One region of the Acidovorax sp. K2F genome, then DNA from elsewhere that is predicted to be linked to it. Evidence: riboswitches for the same ligand, from Rfam matches in the RefSeq annotation. Region 1 holds a riboswitch; the other holds the start of a gene.

Region 1 (6,021 bases):
GCATGCAGCGCCATCAACCCCGCCACCCATTCGATAAACACCCGCACTTTGGCGCTCACATGCCGCTGGGGTGGGTAAGCCACGTACAGCGGCATCGGCTCCAGCGTCCAGTCCTGCAGCAGGGGCACCAGCTCGCCAGCCGCCACGTGGGGGCGGGCCATGTAGTCGGGCAGCCAGAGCACGCCCAGGCCCGCCAGGCCTGCGGCCAGGTAGGCGTTGCCGTCGTCCACAGCGCAGATGTCGTGGCCTTGGGCGTGCACATGTTCGGTGCCGCGGCGCATCTCGAAAGGCAGAGGCTGGCCGGTGCGCGCCCACAAAAAACCCACGGTGCGGTGGTGCGGTCCTTCCAGCGCCTGCGGGTGCTCGGGCGTGCCCGCGCGCTGCAGGTAGCTGGGGGCGGCATACACGCGCAGTTGCAGGTCGCCCACATGGCGTGCGACGAGCGCCGGGTTGGAGAGGGCGCCGCCGCGCACCACGCAGTCCACGTTGTCGCCCACCATGTCCACGGGGCGGTCGCTCACGCCCATGTGCAGGAGGATGTCGGGGTATTGCGCGTGGAACGCGGGCAGCGCGGGGATGAGGACCAGGCGCGCCAGGGGGCTGGGCACATCCACCCGCAGGCGGCCCCGAGGCGCCGCGGCGGCGGTGGAAACGCTGGCATCGGCATCGTCCAGGTCGGCCAGCAGGCGCACCACGCGCTCGTAGTAGGCAGCACCATCGGGCGTGACCTGCACGCGCCGGGTGGTGCGGTGCAGGAGCTTCACGCGCAGGCGCGCTTCGAGCTGCTGCACCAGCTGCGTGACGGTGGTGCGGCTCAGGTGCAGGGTGAGGGCAGCCTTGGTGAAGCTGCCGGATTCCACAACGCGGGCAAAGGCCTGCAGGGCGTCAAAACGGTCCATGGCGTACAGGTAGTTGAGGCGTGCCGAAAGGGCGGCGTGCCCGTCATTGTTTGGTGATCAGGAACAGTGGTGCACAGATTAGCCGGTTTATCAAAACAACGCGCGCTTCTACAGTGCCTTTTCATCGCAATCATCTGCCCTGCAGAACGAAAGGAATCCCATGCTCCACCGTGATGTTGTCTTCCCCGCAGGCCGCCAGGCGCTGTACGAGCGCAACCGCTATTCGCCCGCCGTGCGCGCCAACGGCTTCTTGTTTGTCTCGGGCCAGGTGGGCAGCCGCGAGGATGGCTCGCCCGAGCCCGACCTGAAAGCCCAGGTACGCCTGGCGTTCAGCAACCTCAACGCCGTGCTGCACTCTGCAGGCTGCACGTTTGATGACGTGGTGGACGTGACGATGTTCGTGGTCAACCCGGAGGCGAACTTCGCGACCGTCTGGGGCATCGTGCCCGAGTTCTGGGGGGAGGCGCCCTACCCCACGCTCACCGGCATCGGGGTGACCTGGCTGTACGGATTCCAGTTCGAGATCAAGGTGATCGCGAAGCTGCCTAGCTCTAAGGGCTGATGGGCCGGGACATTTGAATCAAACAGGCTTTCAGCGCTTATCGAACAAGCGCTGGAAGCTATTCAATTCATAGCATCACAGGTTCGGCGCCAGCAGCCGCTCCAGCACCTTCTCGTCCATGCCCCGGCGCTGGGCCATGTCGTGCAGTTGGTCTTCGCCAATCTTGCCCACGTTGAAGTACACGCTGTCGGGGTGGCCGATGTAGAAGCCGCTCACGCTGGCGGCGGGCATCATGGCCAGGCTTTCGGTGAGCGACATGCCGATCTCGCCAGCCTGCAGCACGCGGAACAGGTCGGTCTTGGCGCTGTGGTCGGGGCAGGCGGGGTAGCCGGGCGCGGGGCGGATGCCCTGGTACTTCTCGGCAATCATGTCGTCGTTACTCAGCGCTTCACCGGCAGCGTAGCCCCACAGGTCGGTGCGCACGCGGTGGTGCAGGGCTTCGGCAAAGGCTTCGGCCAGGCGGTCGGCCAGGCTCTTGAACATGATGGCGGAGTAGTCGTCCAGCGCGTCGATGAAGGCCTTTTCTTTCTTCTCGATGCCCAGGCCCGCCGTCACGGCAAACATACCGGCGTAGTCGGCAATGCCGCTGGACTTGGGCGCCACAAAGTCGGCCAGGCAGCGGCTGGGGCGGGTCACGCCGTCGATGGTGTGTTTCTCGGCCTGCTGGCGCAGGCCGTACCAGGTCATGGCCACTTCGGTGCGGGTGTCGTCGGTGTAGAACTCGATGTCGTCATCGTTCACGCTGTTGGCGGGCAGCAGGGCCATCACGCCGCTGGCCGTGAGCCACCGGCCTTCGATGATCTTCTTGAGCATGGCCTGCCCATCGGCAAACACACGCGTGGCTTCCACGCCCACGATCTCGTCGGTGAGGATGGCGGGGTACGGGCCGGCCAGGTCCCAGGTCTGGAAGAACGGGCCCCAGTCGATGTACTTGGCCAGCTCGGCCAGGTCGAAGTTCTTGAACACGCGGCGGCCCAGCGCGCGGGGCACGGCGGGCTGGTAGGCCGACCAGTCGATCGGCGTCTTGTTGGCGCGGATCTTGGCCAAGGGCCACAGGGGTGTGGCCTTTTTGTTGGCGTGCTGGGTGCGCACCTTGTCGTAGTCGGCGTTCAGCTCATCCACGTAGCTCTGCACGCCGTCGCCCAGCAGGCTTTGCGCCACGCTCACGCTGCGGGACGCATCGGGCACGTAGACCACAGGGCCTTCGTAATGCGGAGCGATCTTGACGGCGGTGTGCACGCGGCTGGTGGTGGCGCCACCGATGAGCAGCGGGATCTTCTTGATGCGGAAGTGGTCGTCCTTCTGCATCTCGCCGGCCACGTACTGCATCTCTTCGAGGCTGGGGGTGATCAGGCCCGACAGGCCCACGATGTCGGCCCCCTCGACCTTGGCGCGCGCCAAAATCTCGTGGCAGGGCACCATCACGCCCATGTTCACCACCTCAAAGTTGTTGCACTGCAGGACCACGGTGACGATGTTCTTGCCGATGTCGTGCACATCGCCTTTCACAGTGGCGATGATGATCTTGCCCTTGCTGCGCACATCACGCCCTGCCAGTTCGTCCTGGCGCTTTTCTTCTTCGATGTAGGGGATCAGGTGGGCCACGGCCTGCTTCATCACGCGCGCGCTTTTCACCACCTGGGGCAGGAACATCTTGCCCGCGCCGAACAGATCGCCCACCACGTTCATGCCGTCCATGAGCGGGCCTTCGATCACGTGCAGCGGGCGCCCACCCTTGGCCAGGATGGCGCGGTAGGCCTCTTCGGTGTCTTCGGTGATGAAGTCGGTGATGCCATGCACCAGCGCGTGCGACAGGCGCTCGCCCACGGTCTTGGGGTGCTCGGGCGTTCCGCGCCATTCGAGCTTCTTGCTCTCGTCCTTGGCGCCGCTCTTGGCGGTTTCGGCGATCTCCACCAGGCGCTCACCCGCGTCGGGGCGGCGGTTGAGCACCACGTCTTCCACACGCTCACGCAGCACGGGCTCCAGGTCGTCGTACACGCCCACCATGCCCGCGTTGACGATGCCCATGTCCATGCCCGCCTGGATGGCGTGGTACAGGAACACGGTGTGGATGGCCTCGCGCACCGGGTCGTTGCCGCGGAAGCTGAACGACACATTCGACACACCGCCCGACACCTTGGCGCCCGGCAGGTTCTGCTTGATCCAACGCACGGCCTCGATGAAGTCGACCGCGTAGTTGTTGTGCTCCTCGATACCGGTGGCCACCGCAAAGATGTTGGGGTCGAAGATGATGTCTTCGGGCGGAAAGCCCACCTCATCGACCAACACGCGGTAGGCACGTTCGCAGATCTCGATCTTGCGCGCGTAAGTGTCGGCCTGGCCCACTTCGTCAAACGCCATCACCACGGCCGCAGCGCCATAGCGCTTGACGAGGCGCGCCTCGTGCTTGAACTTCTCCACGCCCTCTTTCATGCTGATGGAGTTGACGATGCCCTTGCCCTGGATGCAGCGCAGACCGGCTTCGATCACCTCCCACTTGGAGGAGTCCACCATGATGGGCACGCGGGCGATGTCAGGCTCGGAGGCGATCAGCTGCAGGAAGCGCACCATGGCGGCCTTGCTGTCGAGCATGGCCTCGTCCATGTTGATGTCGATGACCTGGGCGCCGTTCTCTACCTGCTGGCGCGCCACGGCCAGGGCCTCTTCGTACTGGCCGTTCAAGATCATGCGCGCAAACGCCTTGGAGCCGGTGACGTTGGTGCGCTCGCCGATGTTGACGAACAGCGTGCCCTCGCCGATGGAGACGGGCTCCAGGCCGGACAGCTTCATGGGGGAGATGGACGGGGCAGACACGGACATAGGACTCACCTGTGCAGGGGCAGCAGAAAAACAGGTGAGCGTCGTTGCGGTGGGGCTTGAATAGCTTTTGGGTACCCAAGCCTGACGGCCCCGTCGTGGTGAGAGGCCGCTGCAACGCTCCTTGGGCAGATGCGGATTTTACCGGGTGATACGAGCTGGCGTTCGCCGCATCAACGCACCGGCAGGAATTGCAAAAAGGTACCGCCCACAATGCCCTGCACGTAACTGATGGCAGCGCGGCGGTACTTTTCGGTGGTGAACGCGGCCAGCAGGTCCAGCCGCGCGATGATCTTGCCGAACTCGCGCTCGAAGCTCAGGTTGCGGCCCTGCTGGCCGATCTCGTCGGCCAGTAGCAGGGGCTGGCCTTGGGGGTTGCGGCGCTGCGCCAGCAGCCACACGGCGGTCTCGACGTTGCGCGCGGCGTTGTAGAGGTGCTGGGCATCCATGCCGTCGAGCAAGAAGAACTCGGTCTTGCCGCCGTGGGCGGTAACGATCATGTCGGCCGTGGCGTAAATGAAGGCCGCCACGCGGTCGCCTGCGAACTCGGGTGCCAGGGCAAGCGCCATGGCGGCGATGTCGCGGCGGCCCTGCAGTGGGGCCCAGGGCTGGCGCTGCAGCACGGCGGTGCGCAGCTGCTCCAGCGCCTGTTCGCGGCTGGTGGCGGCGCCCTTGCGCCATTCGCCAGGGTTGCGGCGGTAGAGCTTATCGGCCAGGCGCAGCAGGCCGTCCAGGTTTTCCTGCATGGCCAGGGTGGCCATGCGGTTGGCATCGGACTGGGCCAGTTCGGCGGCATGGGTGGGTGCACCTTTCACCTCGCCGCGCGGGGTGGGGGCGTTGCTGGCACAGCCTGCCAGCACGCAGCAGGCCGCCATGCCAGCCCACCGACCCCGCAAACCCCGCAGCAGCAATAAAAACGGCCCTCGCATGGGGCCGATTATGGGTGGCGGCTGAGCGCCCCAGCCCGCCGGCGAACGGCGGTTGACATTGTTTGAAGAAGCGCGCTCGGGGCTGTTGTTACTACGCCGCCATGGCCGACGCGGGCAGGCCGAACAGGTGGTCAAACACCCAGTTGAAGACAAAGGTGTAACAAAGGAAGAACACGATAAGCCCCAGGTCCATCACGAACGCGTGCCACAGGCTCACGCCAAACCACCAGGCAAACAGCGGCACCAGCGTGAACACCAGGCCGCCCTCGAACCCGATGGCGTGCGCCACGCGCCGCGCCACGCTGCGCCCGCGCACGGGCTGGCGTGCCTCCCAGCGCTCGAACGCCCAGTTGAAGACGATGTTCCAGACGATGGCGATCACCGAGGCTGCCACCGCCACCACGCTCGAATGCCCCGCGCCCTGGCCCGTGAGCAGCGCCAGGCCCACCGTGGCGGCGCCGATGGCGATCAGCTCGTACAGGGTCACGTAGATCACGCGGCGCTTGACGCCTTGCAGGCCAAAAAAAGTGGGTGTCTTGTCCATGGCCAGTACTTTATATTCGCCTCACTGACATATAAAGTCAGCTTGTTTCAGTTTTATTGATAGATTAAACCGCCATGGCCTTCAACTCTGACAGCGTGCAGGTGTTTCTGACCGTGCTCGACCACGGCTCGTTCTCGGCCGCCGCGCGGGCCTTGTCGCGTGTGCCGTCGGCCGTGAGCATGACCATCGCCCACCTGGAGGCCGAGTTGGATGTGCAGCTGTTTGACCGCAGCGGACGCGAGCCCCGCCCCACCGCCGCCGCCCGCGCGC
Region 2 (6,021 bases), on a different contig from region 1:
CCCAGCCGGCGACAGATCTCCAGCGTCGCGGCGCTTTGGTTCATGGTGTAGAAGTGCAGCGCGGGCACGCCGGCACTGCGCAGCTGGTCGCACAGGTCGGTCACCACATCCAGGCCAAACGCCTTGATGCTGGCGGTGTCGTCCCCAAACGCCTGCAGCCGCAGGCGGATCCAGCGCGGAATCTCGGCACCACAGGCATCCGAAAACCGCATCAGCTGCGTGGAGCTGGAAATCGGCATGATGCCCGGCACCACCGGTACGTCGGCACCCGCCTGGTGAGCGTCTTCAACGAAGCGGAAATACGCGTCGCTGTTGTAGAAGTACTGGGTGATCGCGGAGTCCGCGCCCGCCTGCACCTTGGTCACATAGGCCTGCAGGTCCGCCTCGGGCGACCTGGCCTGGGGATGCACCTCGGGGTAGGCTGCCACTTCAATGTGGAAGTCCCGGCCCGTTTCGGCGCGGATGAAGGCCACCAGATCGCTGGCGTACTGGAACTCGCCGCCCGCGCCATAGCCGCTGGGCAGGTCGCCGCGCAGTGCCACCAGACGCTTGACACCCATGGCCTTGAGTGTGGCCAGCTGCTCGCGCACCGACTGGCGCGTGGCCCCGATGCACGAAAAGTGCGAGGCGGCACCCACGCCTTCGGACAGGATCTCGCGCACCGTGCCGAAGGTGCCTTCTTGCGTGGAGCCCCCTGCGCCATAGGTCACCGAGCAGAAGTCGGGGTGCAGGGCATACAGCTGCTGGCGTGCCACGCGCAGCTTGTCGGCACCTTCAGGCGTCTTGGGCGGAAAAAACTCGAAACTCACCGGGAACCCGGTGCCTTGCGCGTGGGCTGCATTCATGCGGCTCTCCTTGCGTGTACAAAAAATTCTCGGTTGCCATCGCCGCCCTGGATGGGACTATCGATCCACGCCAACACCTCCAGGCCCAACGCGGCGCAGCAATCGCGGATGCGCTGCTCCACCACCGCATACAAGGACTCATCGCGCACGATACCGCCCTTGCCCACCTGCCCGGGTTGCAGCTCGAACTGCGGCTTGACCAGCATGACCAGGTCGCTCTGGGGCGCCAGCAACGGCACCAACGCAGGCAACACCAGGGTGAGCGAGATGAAAGACAGGTCACCGGTCACCAGCGCAAAACTGGGTGTGATGTCCACATCAGCGCACTCGGGCCGGCGGCGGCGCTCCACCGGCAGCGTTCCCTGGGCGCGCTGCGCGCGCTCGGACTTGAAGGCCTCAATGTCCTGGTCCTTGGCGTCGTCGCTGTCGTCGTACGCCTCGTCCACCAAGCCGCCGTTGCGCATCCAGCTGTAGGGTGCCTCGGGTTGGGTCTCGTTGTCCTCTTCGGGCACGATGACTTCGGACAAGGCCATCTCACAAGCCTGCACCAACGCATCGGGAGTGAGCGAGCGGGCATTGACGCCCTCCACACACACCACACGCAGATCGCTGCGCAGCCGGTCGTGCAACTGGGCGTGGCCCACGTCCACCCCAATCACCTGGGCAGCGCCCTGCTGAAGCAGGCAGTCGGTAAAGCCGCCTGTGCTCTGCCCGACATCCAGGCACCGCAGGCCAGCCACCGACAGGCCCAGCGCCTTGAGCGCGCCTTCCAGCTTGAGCCCGCCGCGCGAGATGTACTTGGCTTCTGCATCGTCCAGCAGCTGCACCTCGGCCACTGACGGAATGTCGTCGCCGTTCTTCACCACCTTCTGCCAGGGCGCCAGCGGCGACAGGCGCCACTGCACGCCCGAGGCAATCAGGCGCTGCGCCTGCGAGCGCGTGGCAGCGTGGCCACGCTCCACCAAAAATACATCTGCGCGCATCGCGCCCATCCTTTTAGAGTCAAATCGGCTGGTAGCGCTAGTGAATCATGCGCCAGCAGCTATCAATTAAAGAGCAATCAGACATTGCTCCGAGCAACGGCGCCAGACCACCGTGCGCGCGCCCCGTCGCCGGGGCGCGCTGCACAGGGATCAGTAGCGGTAGGTGTTGGCCTTGTAGGGGCCTTGCTTGGACACGCCGATGTAGGCGGCCTGCTCGTCAGTGAGTTCGGTCAGCATGGCGCCCACCTTCTTGAGGTGCAGGCGCGCCACTTTCTCGTCGAGGTGCTTCGGCAGCACATAGACCTTGCCAGCCTGGTACTCGTCCTGCTTGGTGAACAGCTCGATCTGCGCGATGGTCTGGTTGGCGAAACTGGAACTCATCACGAAGCTGGGGTGGCCAGTGGCGCAACCCAGGTTCACCAAGCGGCCCTTGGCCAGCAGCGTGATCTTCTTGCCGTCAGGGAAGATGACATGGTCCACCTGGGGCTTGATCTCGTCCCACTGCAGCTTCTCCAGCGAAGCCACATCGATCTCGTTGTCGAAGTGACCGATGTTGCACACGATGGCTTCGTCCTTCATGGCGGCCATGTGCTCGTAGCGGATCACGTTCTTGTTGCCGGTGGCAGACACGAAGATGTCGCACTTGTCGGCAGCGTATTCCATCGTCACGACCTTGTAGCCTTCCATTGCGGCCTGCAGGGCATTGATGGGGTCGATCTCGGTGACCCACACCTGGGCGCTCAGGGCACGCAGCGCCTGGGCAGAGCCCTTGCCCACGTCACCGTAGCCCGCCACGCAGGCGACCTTGCCGGCGATCATCACATCGGTGGCGCGCTTGATGGAGTCCACCAGCGATTCGCGGCAACCGTACAGGTTGTCGAACTTGGACTTGGTCACCGAATCGTTCACGTTGATGGCACGGAACATCAGGCTGCCCTTGGCGGCCATTTCGTTCAGGCGCAATACGCCGGTGGTGGTTTCTTCGGTCACGCCGATGATGTGGGCGCTCTTGCGGCTGTACCAGGTCGGATCCACGGCCAGCTTGGCCTTGATGGCGTTGAACAGGCAGGTTTCTTCTTCGCTGGTCGGGTTGGCGATCAGTGATGCATCCTTTTCGGCGCGCTTGCCCAGGTGCATCAGCAGCGTGGCATCACCGCCGTCGTCCAGGATCATATTGGGACCTTCGCCCTCGGTACCGGCAGCGCCGAAGTCAAAGATGCGGTGGGTGTAGTCCCAGTATTCCGCCAGGGTTTCGCCCTTGATGGCGAACACGGGCGTGCCAGCGGCAGCAATCGCGGCTGCGGCGTGGTCTTGTGTGGAGAAGATGTTGCACGATGCCCAGCGCACTTGTGCACCCAGCGCCTGCAGGGTTTCGATCAGCACGGCGGTCTGGATCGTCATGTGCAACGAGCCGGTGATGCGCGCACCCTTGAGCGGCTGCTTGGCGGCGAATTCTTCGCGGATGGCCATCAGGCCAGGCATTTCCGTTTCGGCGATGCGGATCTCTTTGCGGCCCCATTCGGCCAGGCCGATGTCGGCAATGATGCAGTCGGTGTTGACCGGGGCGTTGACGCGTGCGTTCATGATGGTGTGCTCCAAAGCATGTTTGAAAAGCCACTGCGCGAAGGGGATGGTCGATACGACTCACCGCACGCGAAGTGGATGAGCGTCGTTGCTAGATGACTCCGAGCCTCACGCCCCGCCTACGCTGGGGACGCTGCAACGCTCCTCGGATCGCCGGATTATAAAAGCAAGTGCTCGCCCGGCGCTACGCCAGCGGGGCAATCCATCCCCGAGCCTTGCACGGAACAGTAAAATCCCGCGACCGCAGACCTCGTGGCCTCCCCGCAGGCCCCGCCCCCAGATTCTTGTGCAGGGCACGCTGCCCCGCTCCATCCCATTCAGGAACCCCTGTGTCCTACGCCCCAGAAACCCGGCGCCGCCGCACCTTTGCCATCATTTCCCACCCCGATGCGGGTAAGACCACGCTGACCGAAAAGCTGCTGCTGTTCTCGGGCGCGATCCAGATCGCCGGCGCCGTGAAGGGCCGCAAGGCCAGCCGCCACGCCACGTCAGACTGGATGGAAATTGAAAAGCAGCGCGGCATCTCGGTGGCCTCGTCGGTCATGCAGATGCTCTACCGCGAGCATGTCATCAACCTGCTCGACACGCCCGGCCACAAGGACTTCTCGGAAGATACCTACCGCGTGCTCACCGCCGTCGATTCGGCGCTGATGGTGATCGACGCTGCCAACGGTGTGGAAGCGCAGACGCGCCGCCTGATCGAAGTCTGCCGCCAGCGCGACACGCCCATCATTACCTTCGTCAACAAGATGGACCGCGAAGTGCGCGACCCGCTGGACATCATGGACGAAGTGGAGCGCGAGCTGGGCATGCCCTGCTGCCCCATGACCTGGCCCGTAGGCCAGGGCAAGGCCTTCGGCGGCATCATCAACCTGCGCACCAAGACCATGACGGTGTTCGAGTCCGGCAGCGAACGCCGCCCGCAGGACTTTGAATCCATACCTCTGTCGGATGAAACCACACTGCGCGCGCGCTTCGGCGCCGAGTTTGACGCCGCGCTGGAGAGTATGGAACTGGCCGTGGGCGCATCCCCCGCATGGGACCACGAGGCCTTCCTGGCCGGCAAGCTGACCCCTGTGTTCTTTGGCTCCGGCGTGAACAACTTCGGGGTGATGGAGGTGCTGGACGCACTGGTAGACATGGCACCGCCACCTGGCCCGCGCGTGAGCACGCTCGAAGTCAACAAACAGCCCGTGGTCAAGACCATCCAGCCCGAAGACGAAGGCTTTGCTGGCGTGGTGTTCAAGGTGCAAGCCAACATGGACGCCAACCACCGCGACCGCATCGCCTTCGTGCGCGTGGCGAGCGGCAAGTACACGCCGGGCATGAAGCTCAAGGTGCAGCGCACCGCCAAGGAGCTGCGCCCCACCTCAGTCGTCACCTTCATGTCGCAGCGCCGCGAGGCGGTCGAAGAAGCCTACGCGGGCGACATCATCGGCTTCACCACGCACGGCGGCGTGCAGCTGGGCGACACCATCACCGACGGCGCCAACCTGCAGTTCACCGGCCTGCCCTTCTTCGCGCCAGAAATGTTCATGACCGTGGTGCTCAAGAACCCACTGCGCACCAAACAGCTCCAGCAGGGCCTGGCCCAGCTGGGCGAGGAAGGCGCGATCCAGGTCTTCAAGCCCGACGCAGGCGGCAACATGCTGCTGGGCGCCGTGGGCCAGTTGCAGTTTGAAGTGGTACAGCACCGCCTGAAGGCCGAGTACGACGCCGATGTGCGGCTGGAGGGCTGCCAGTACACGGGCGCGCGCTGGATCACAGCGGACAACGCCGCCGACCTGCGCGCGTTCACCGACGCCTACCCGCTGCGGCTGGCGCACGATGCGGCCGACACACTGGCGTACCTTTGCACCTCGCCCTACGACGTGCGGCTGGCGCAGGAGCGGTTTCCGAAGATCCACTTCCATCCTCTGCGGGAGCATGCGGGGTTGGCTTTGCAGGCAAACTAGCTGGATAGAGATCGCAATCTGAACACTAGGTAACGAGGGTAGCTTTTAGCCCCGTATCGACATTAAAAATAAAATGCTACGCAACTTACTGGTCACATTTTTATTAATTGCATTTCAAGCGGGCGCTTGGGGCGATGCGAACGTCATCGCGAAGGGAATAGTCGATGGCAGTGAATATGACCTAACGTCAAAAACGATCAAAATCTCCGGACACACCACAATAGACCACCTTGCGGAAAGTGAACCTAGATTTGAGGTGCAGATTGGTGGCAGCAATGGAAAAATAAAAAATCTATCAGTAGAAGAAAACAGGTTTGTCGTCTATTTTTCTTTTGATAAGGGTCTGCGTGGCGGCTTGAGTGAAATGCATCTCGCCGCAACGCTAAAAAACAAAGAGAGGATTGAGTTTTTAGCCGCCAACGGAAAACCTCAGGTTGTTCATGTATCAAAGACGTACGCGCGGCATTGGGCACTATTGATAATAGTACTACTCGCTATCGGCGTTGTTTACACAAAACGCTTCGAAAAATTGACCAACGACACGGCCGACTGGATACAGAATAGACACAAATCTATCTCCATTGGAATAATTTTTACAGCCTTGATTCTCGTTGCAATTGGCGTTACGGGGAGTTCTTTTAGAATTGTGCTGGA

Evidence for each region. Region 1 has a riboswitch for S-adenosylhomocysteine ahead of metH (methionine synthase). Riboswitches for the same ligand answer to the same signal wherever they lie in the genome.
Region 2: linked by a shared signal. The riboswitch ahead of ahcY (adenosylhomocysteinase) and the one ahead of metH (methionine synthase) in region 1 are both predicted to bind S-adenosylhomocysteine.

The regions. Positions count from the first base shown of each region.
Region 1 is NZ_JAOBSQ010000001.1:230,121-236,141, reverse strand. Features, by position in the region: gene N4G42_RS01135 (LysR family transcriptional regulator) at 1-899, opposite strand, end outside; gene N4G42_RS01130 (RidA family protein) at 1,060-1,461, shown strand; gene metH (methionine synthase) at 1,537-4,290, opposite strand; S-adenosyl-L-homocysteine riboswitch at 4,311-4,410, opposite strand; gene N4G42_RS01120 (hypothetical protein) at 4,452-5,207, opposite strand; gene N4G42_RS01115 (PACE efflux transporter) at 5,299-5,751, opposite strand; gene N4G42_RS01110 (LysR family transcriptional regulator) at 5,826-6,021, shown strand, end outside.
Region 2 is NZ_JAOBSQ010000052.1:32,914-38,934, forward strand. Features, by position in the region: gene metF (methylenetetrahydrofolate reductase [NAD(P)H]) at 1-845, opposite strand, end outside; gene N4G42_RS20710 (TlyA family RNA methyltransferase) at 842-1,828, opposite strand; gene ahcY (adenosylhomocysteinase) at 1,979-3,412, opposite strand; S-adenosyl-L-homocysteine riboswitch at 3,486-3,565, opposite strand; gene N4G42_RS20720 (peptide chain release factor 3) at 3,742-5,367, shown strand; gene N4G42_RS20725 (hypothetical protein) at 5,441-6,021, shown strand, end outside.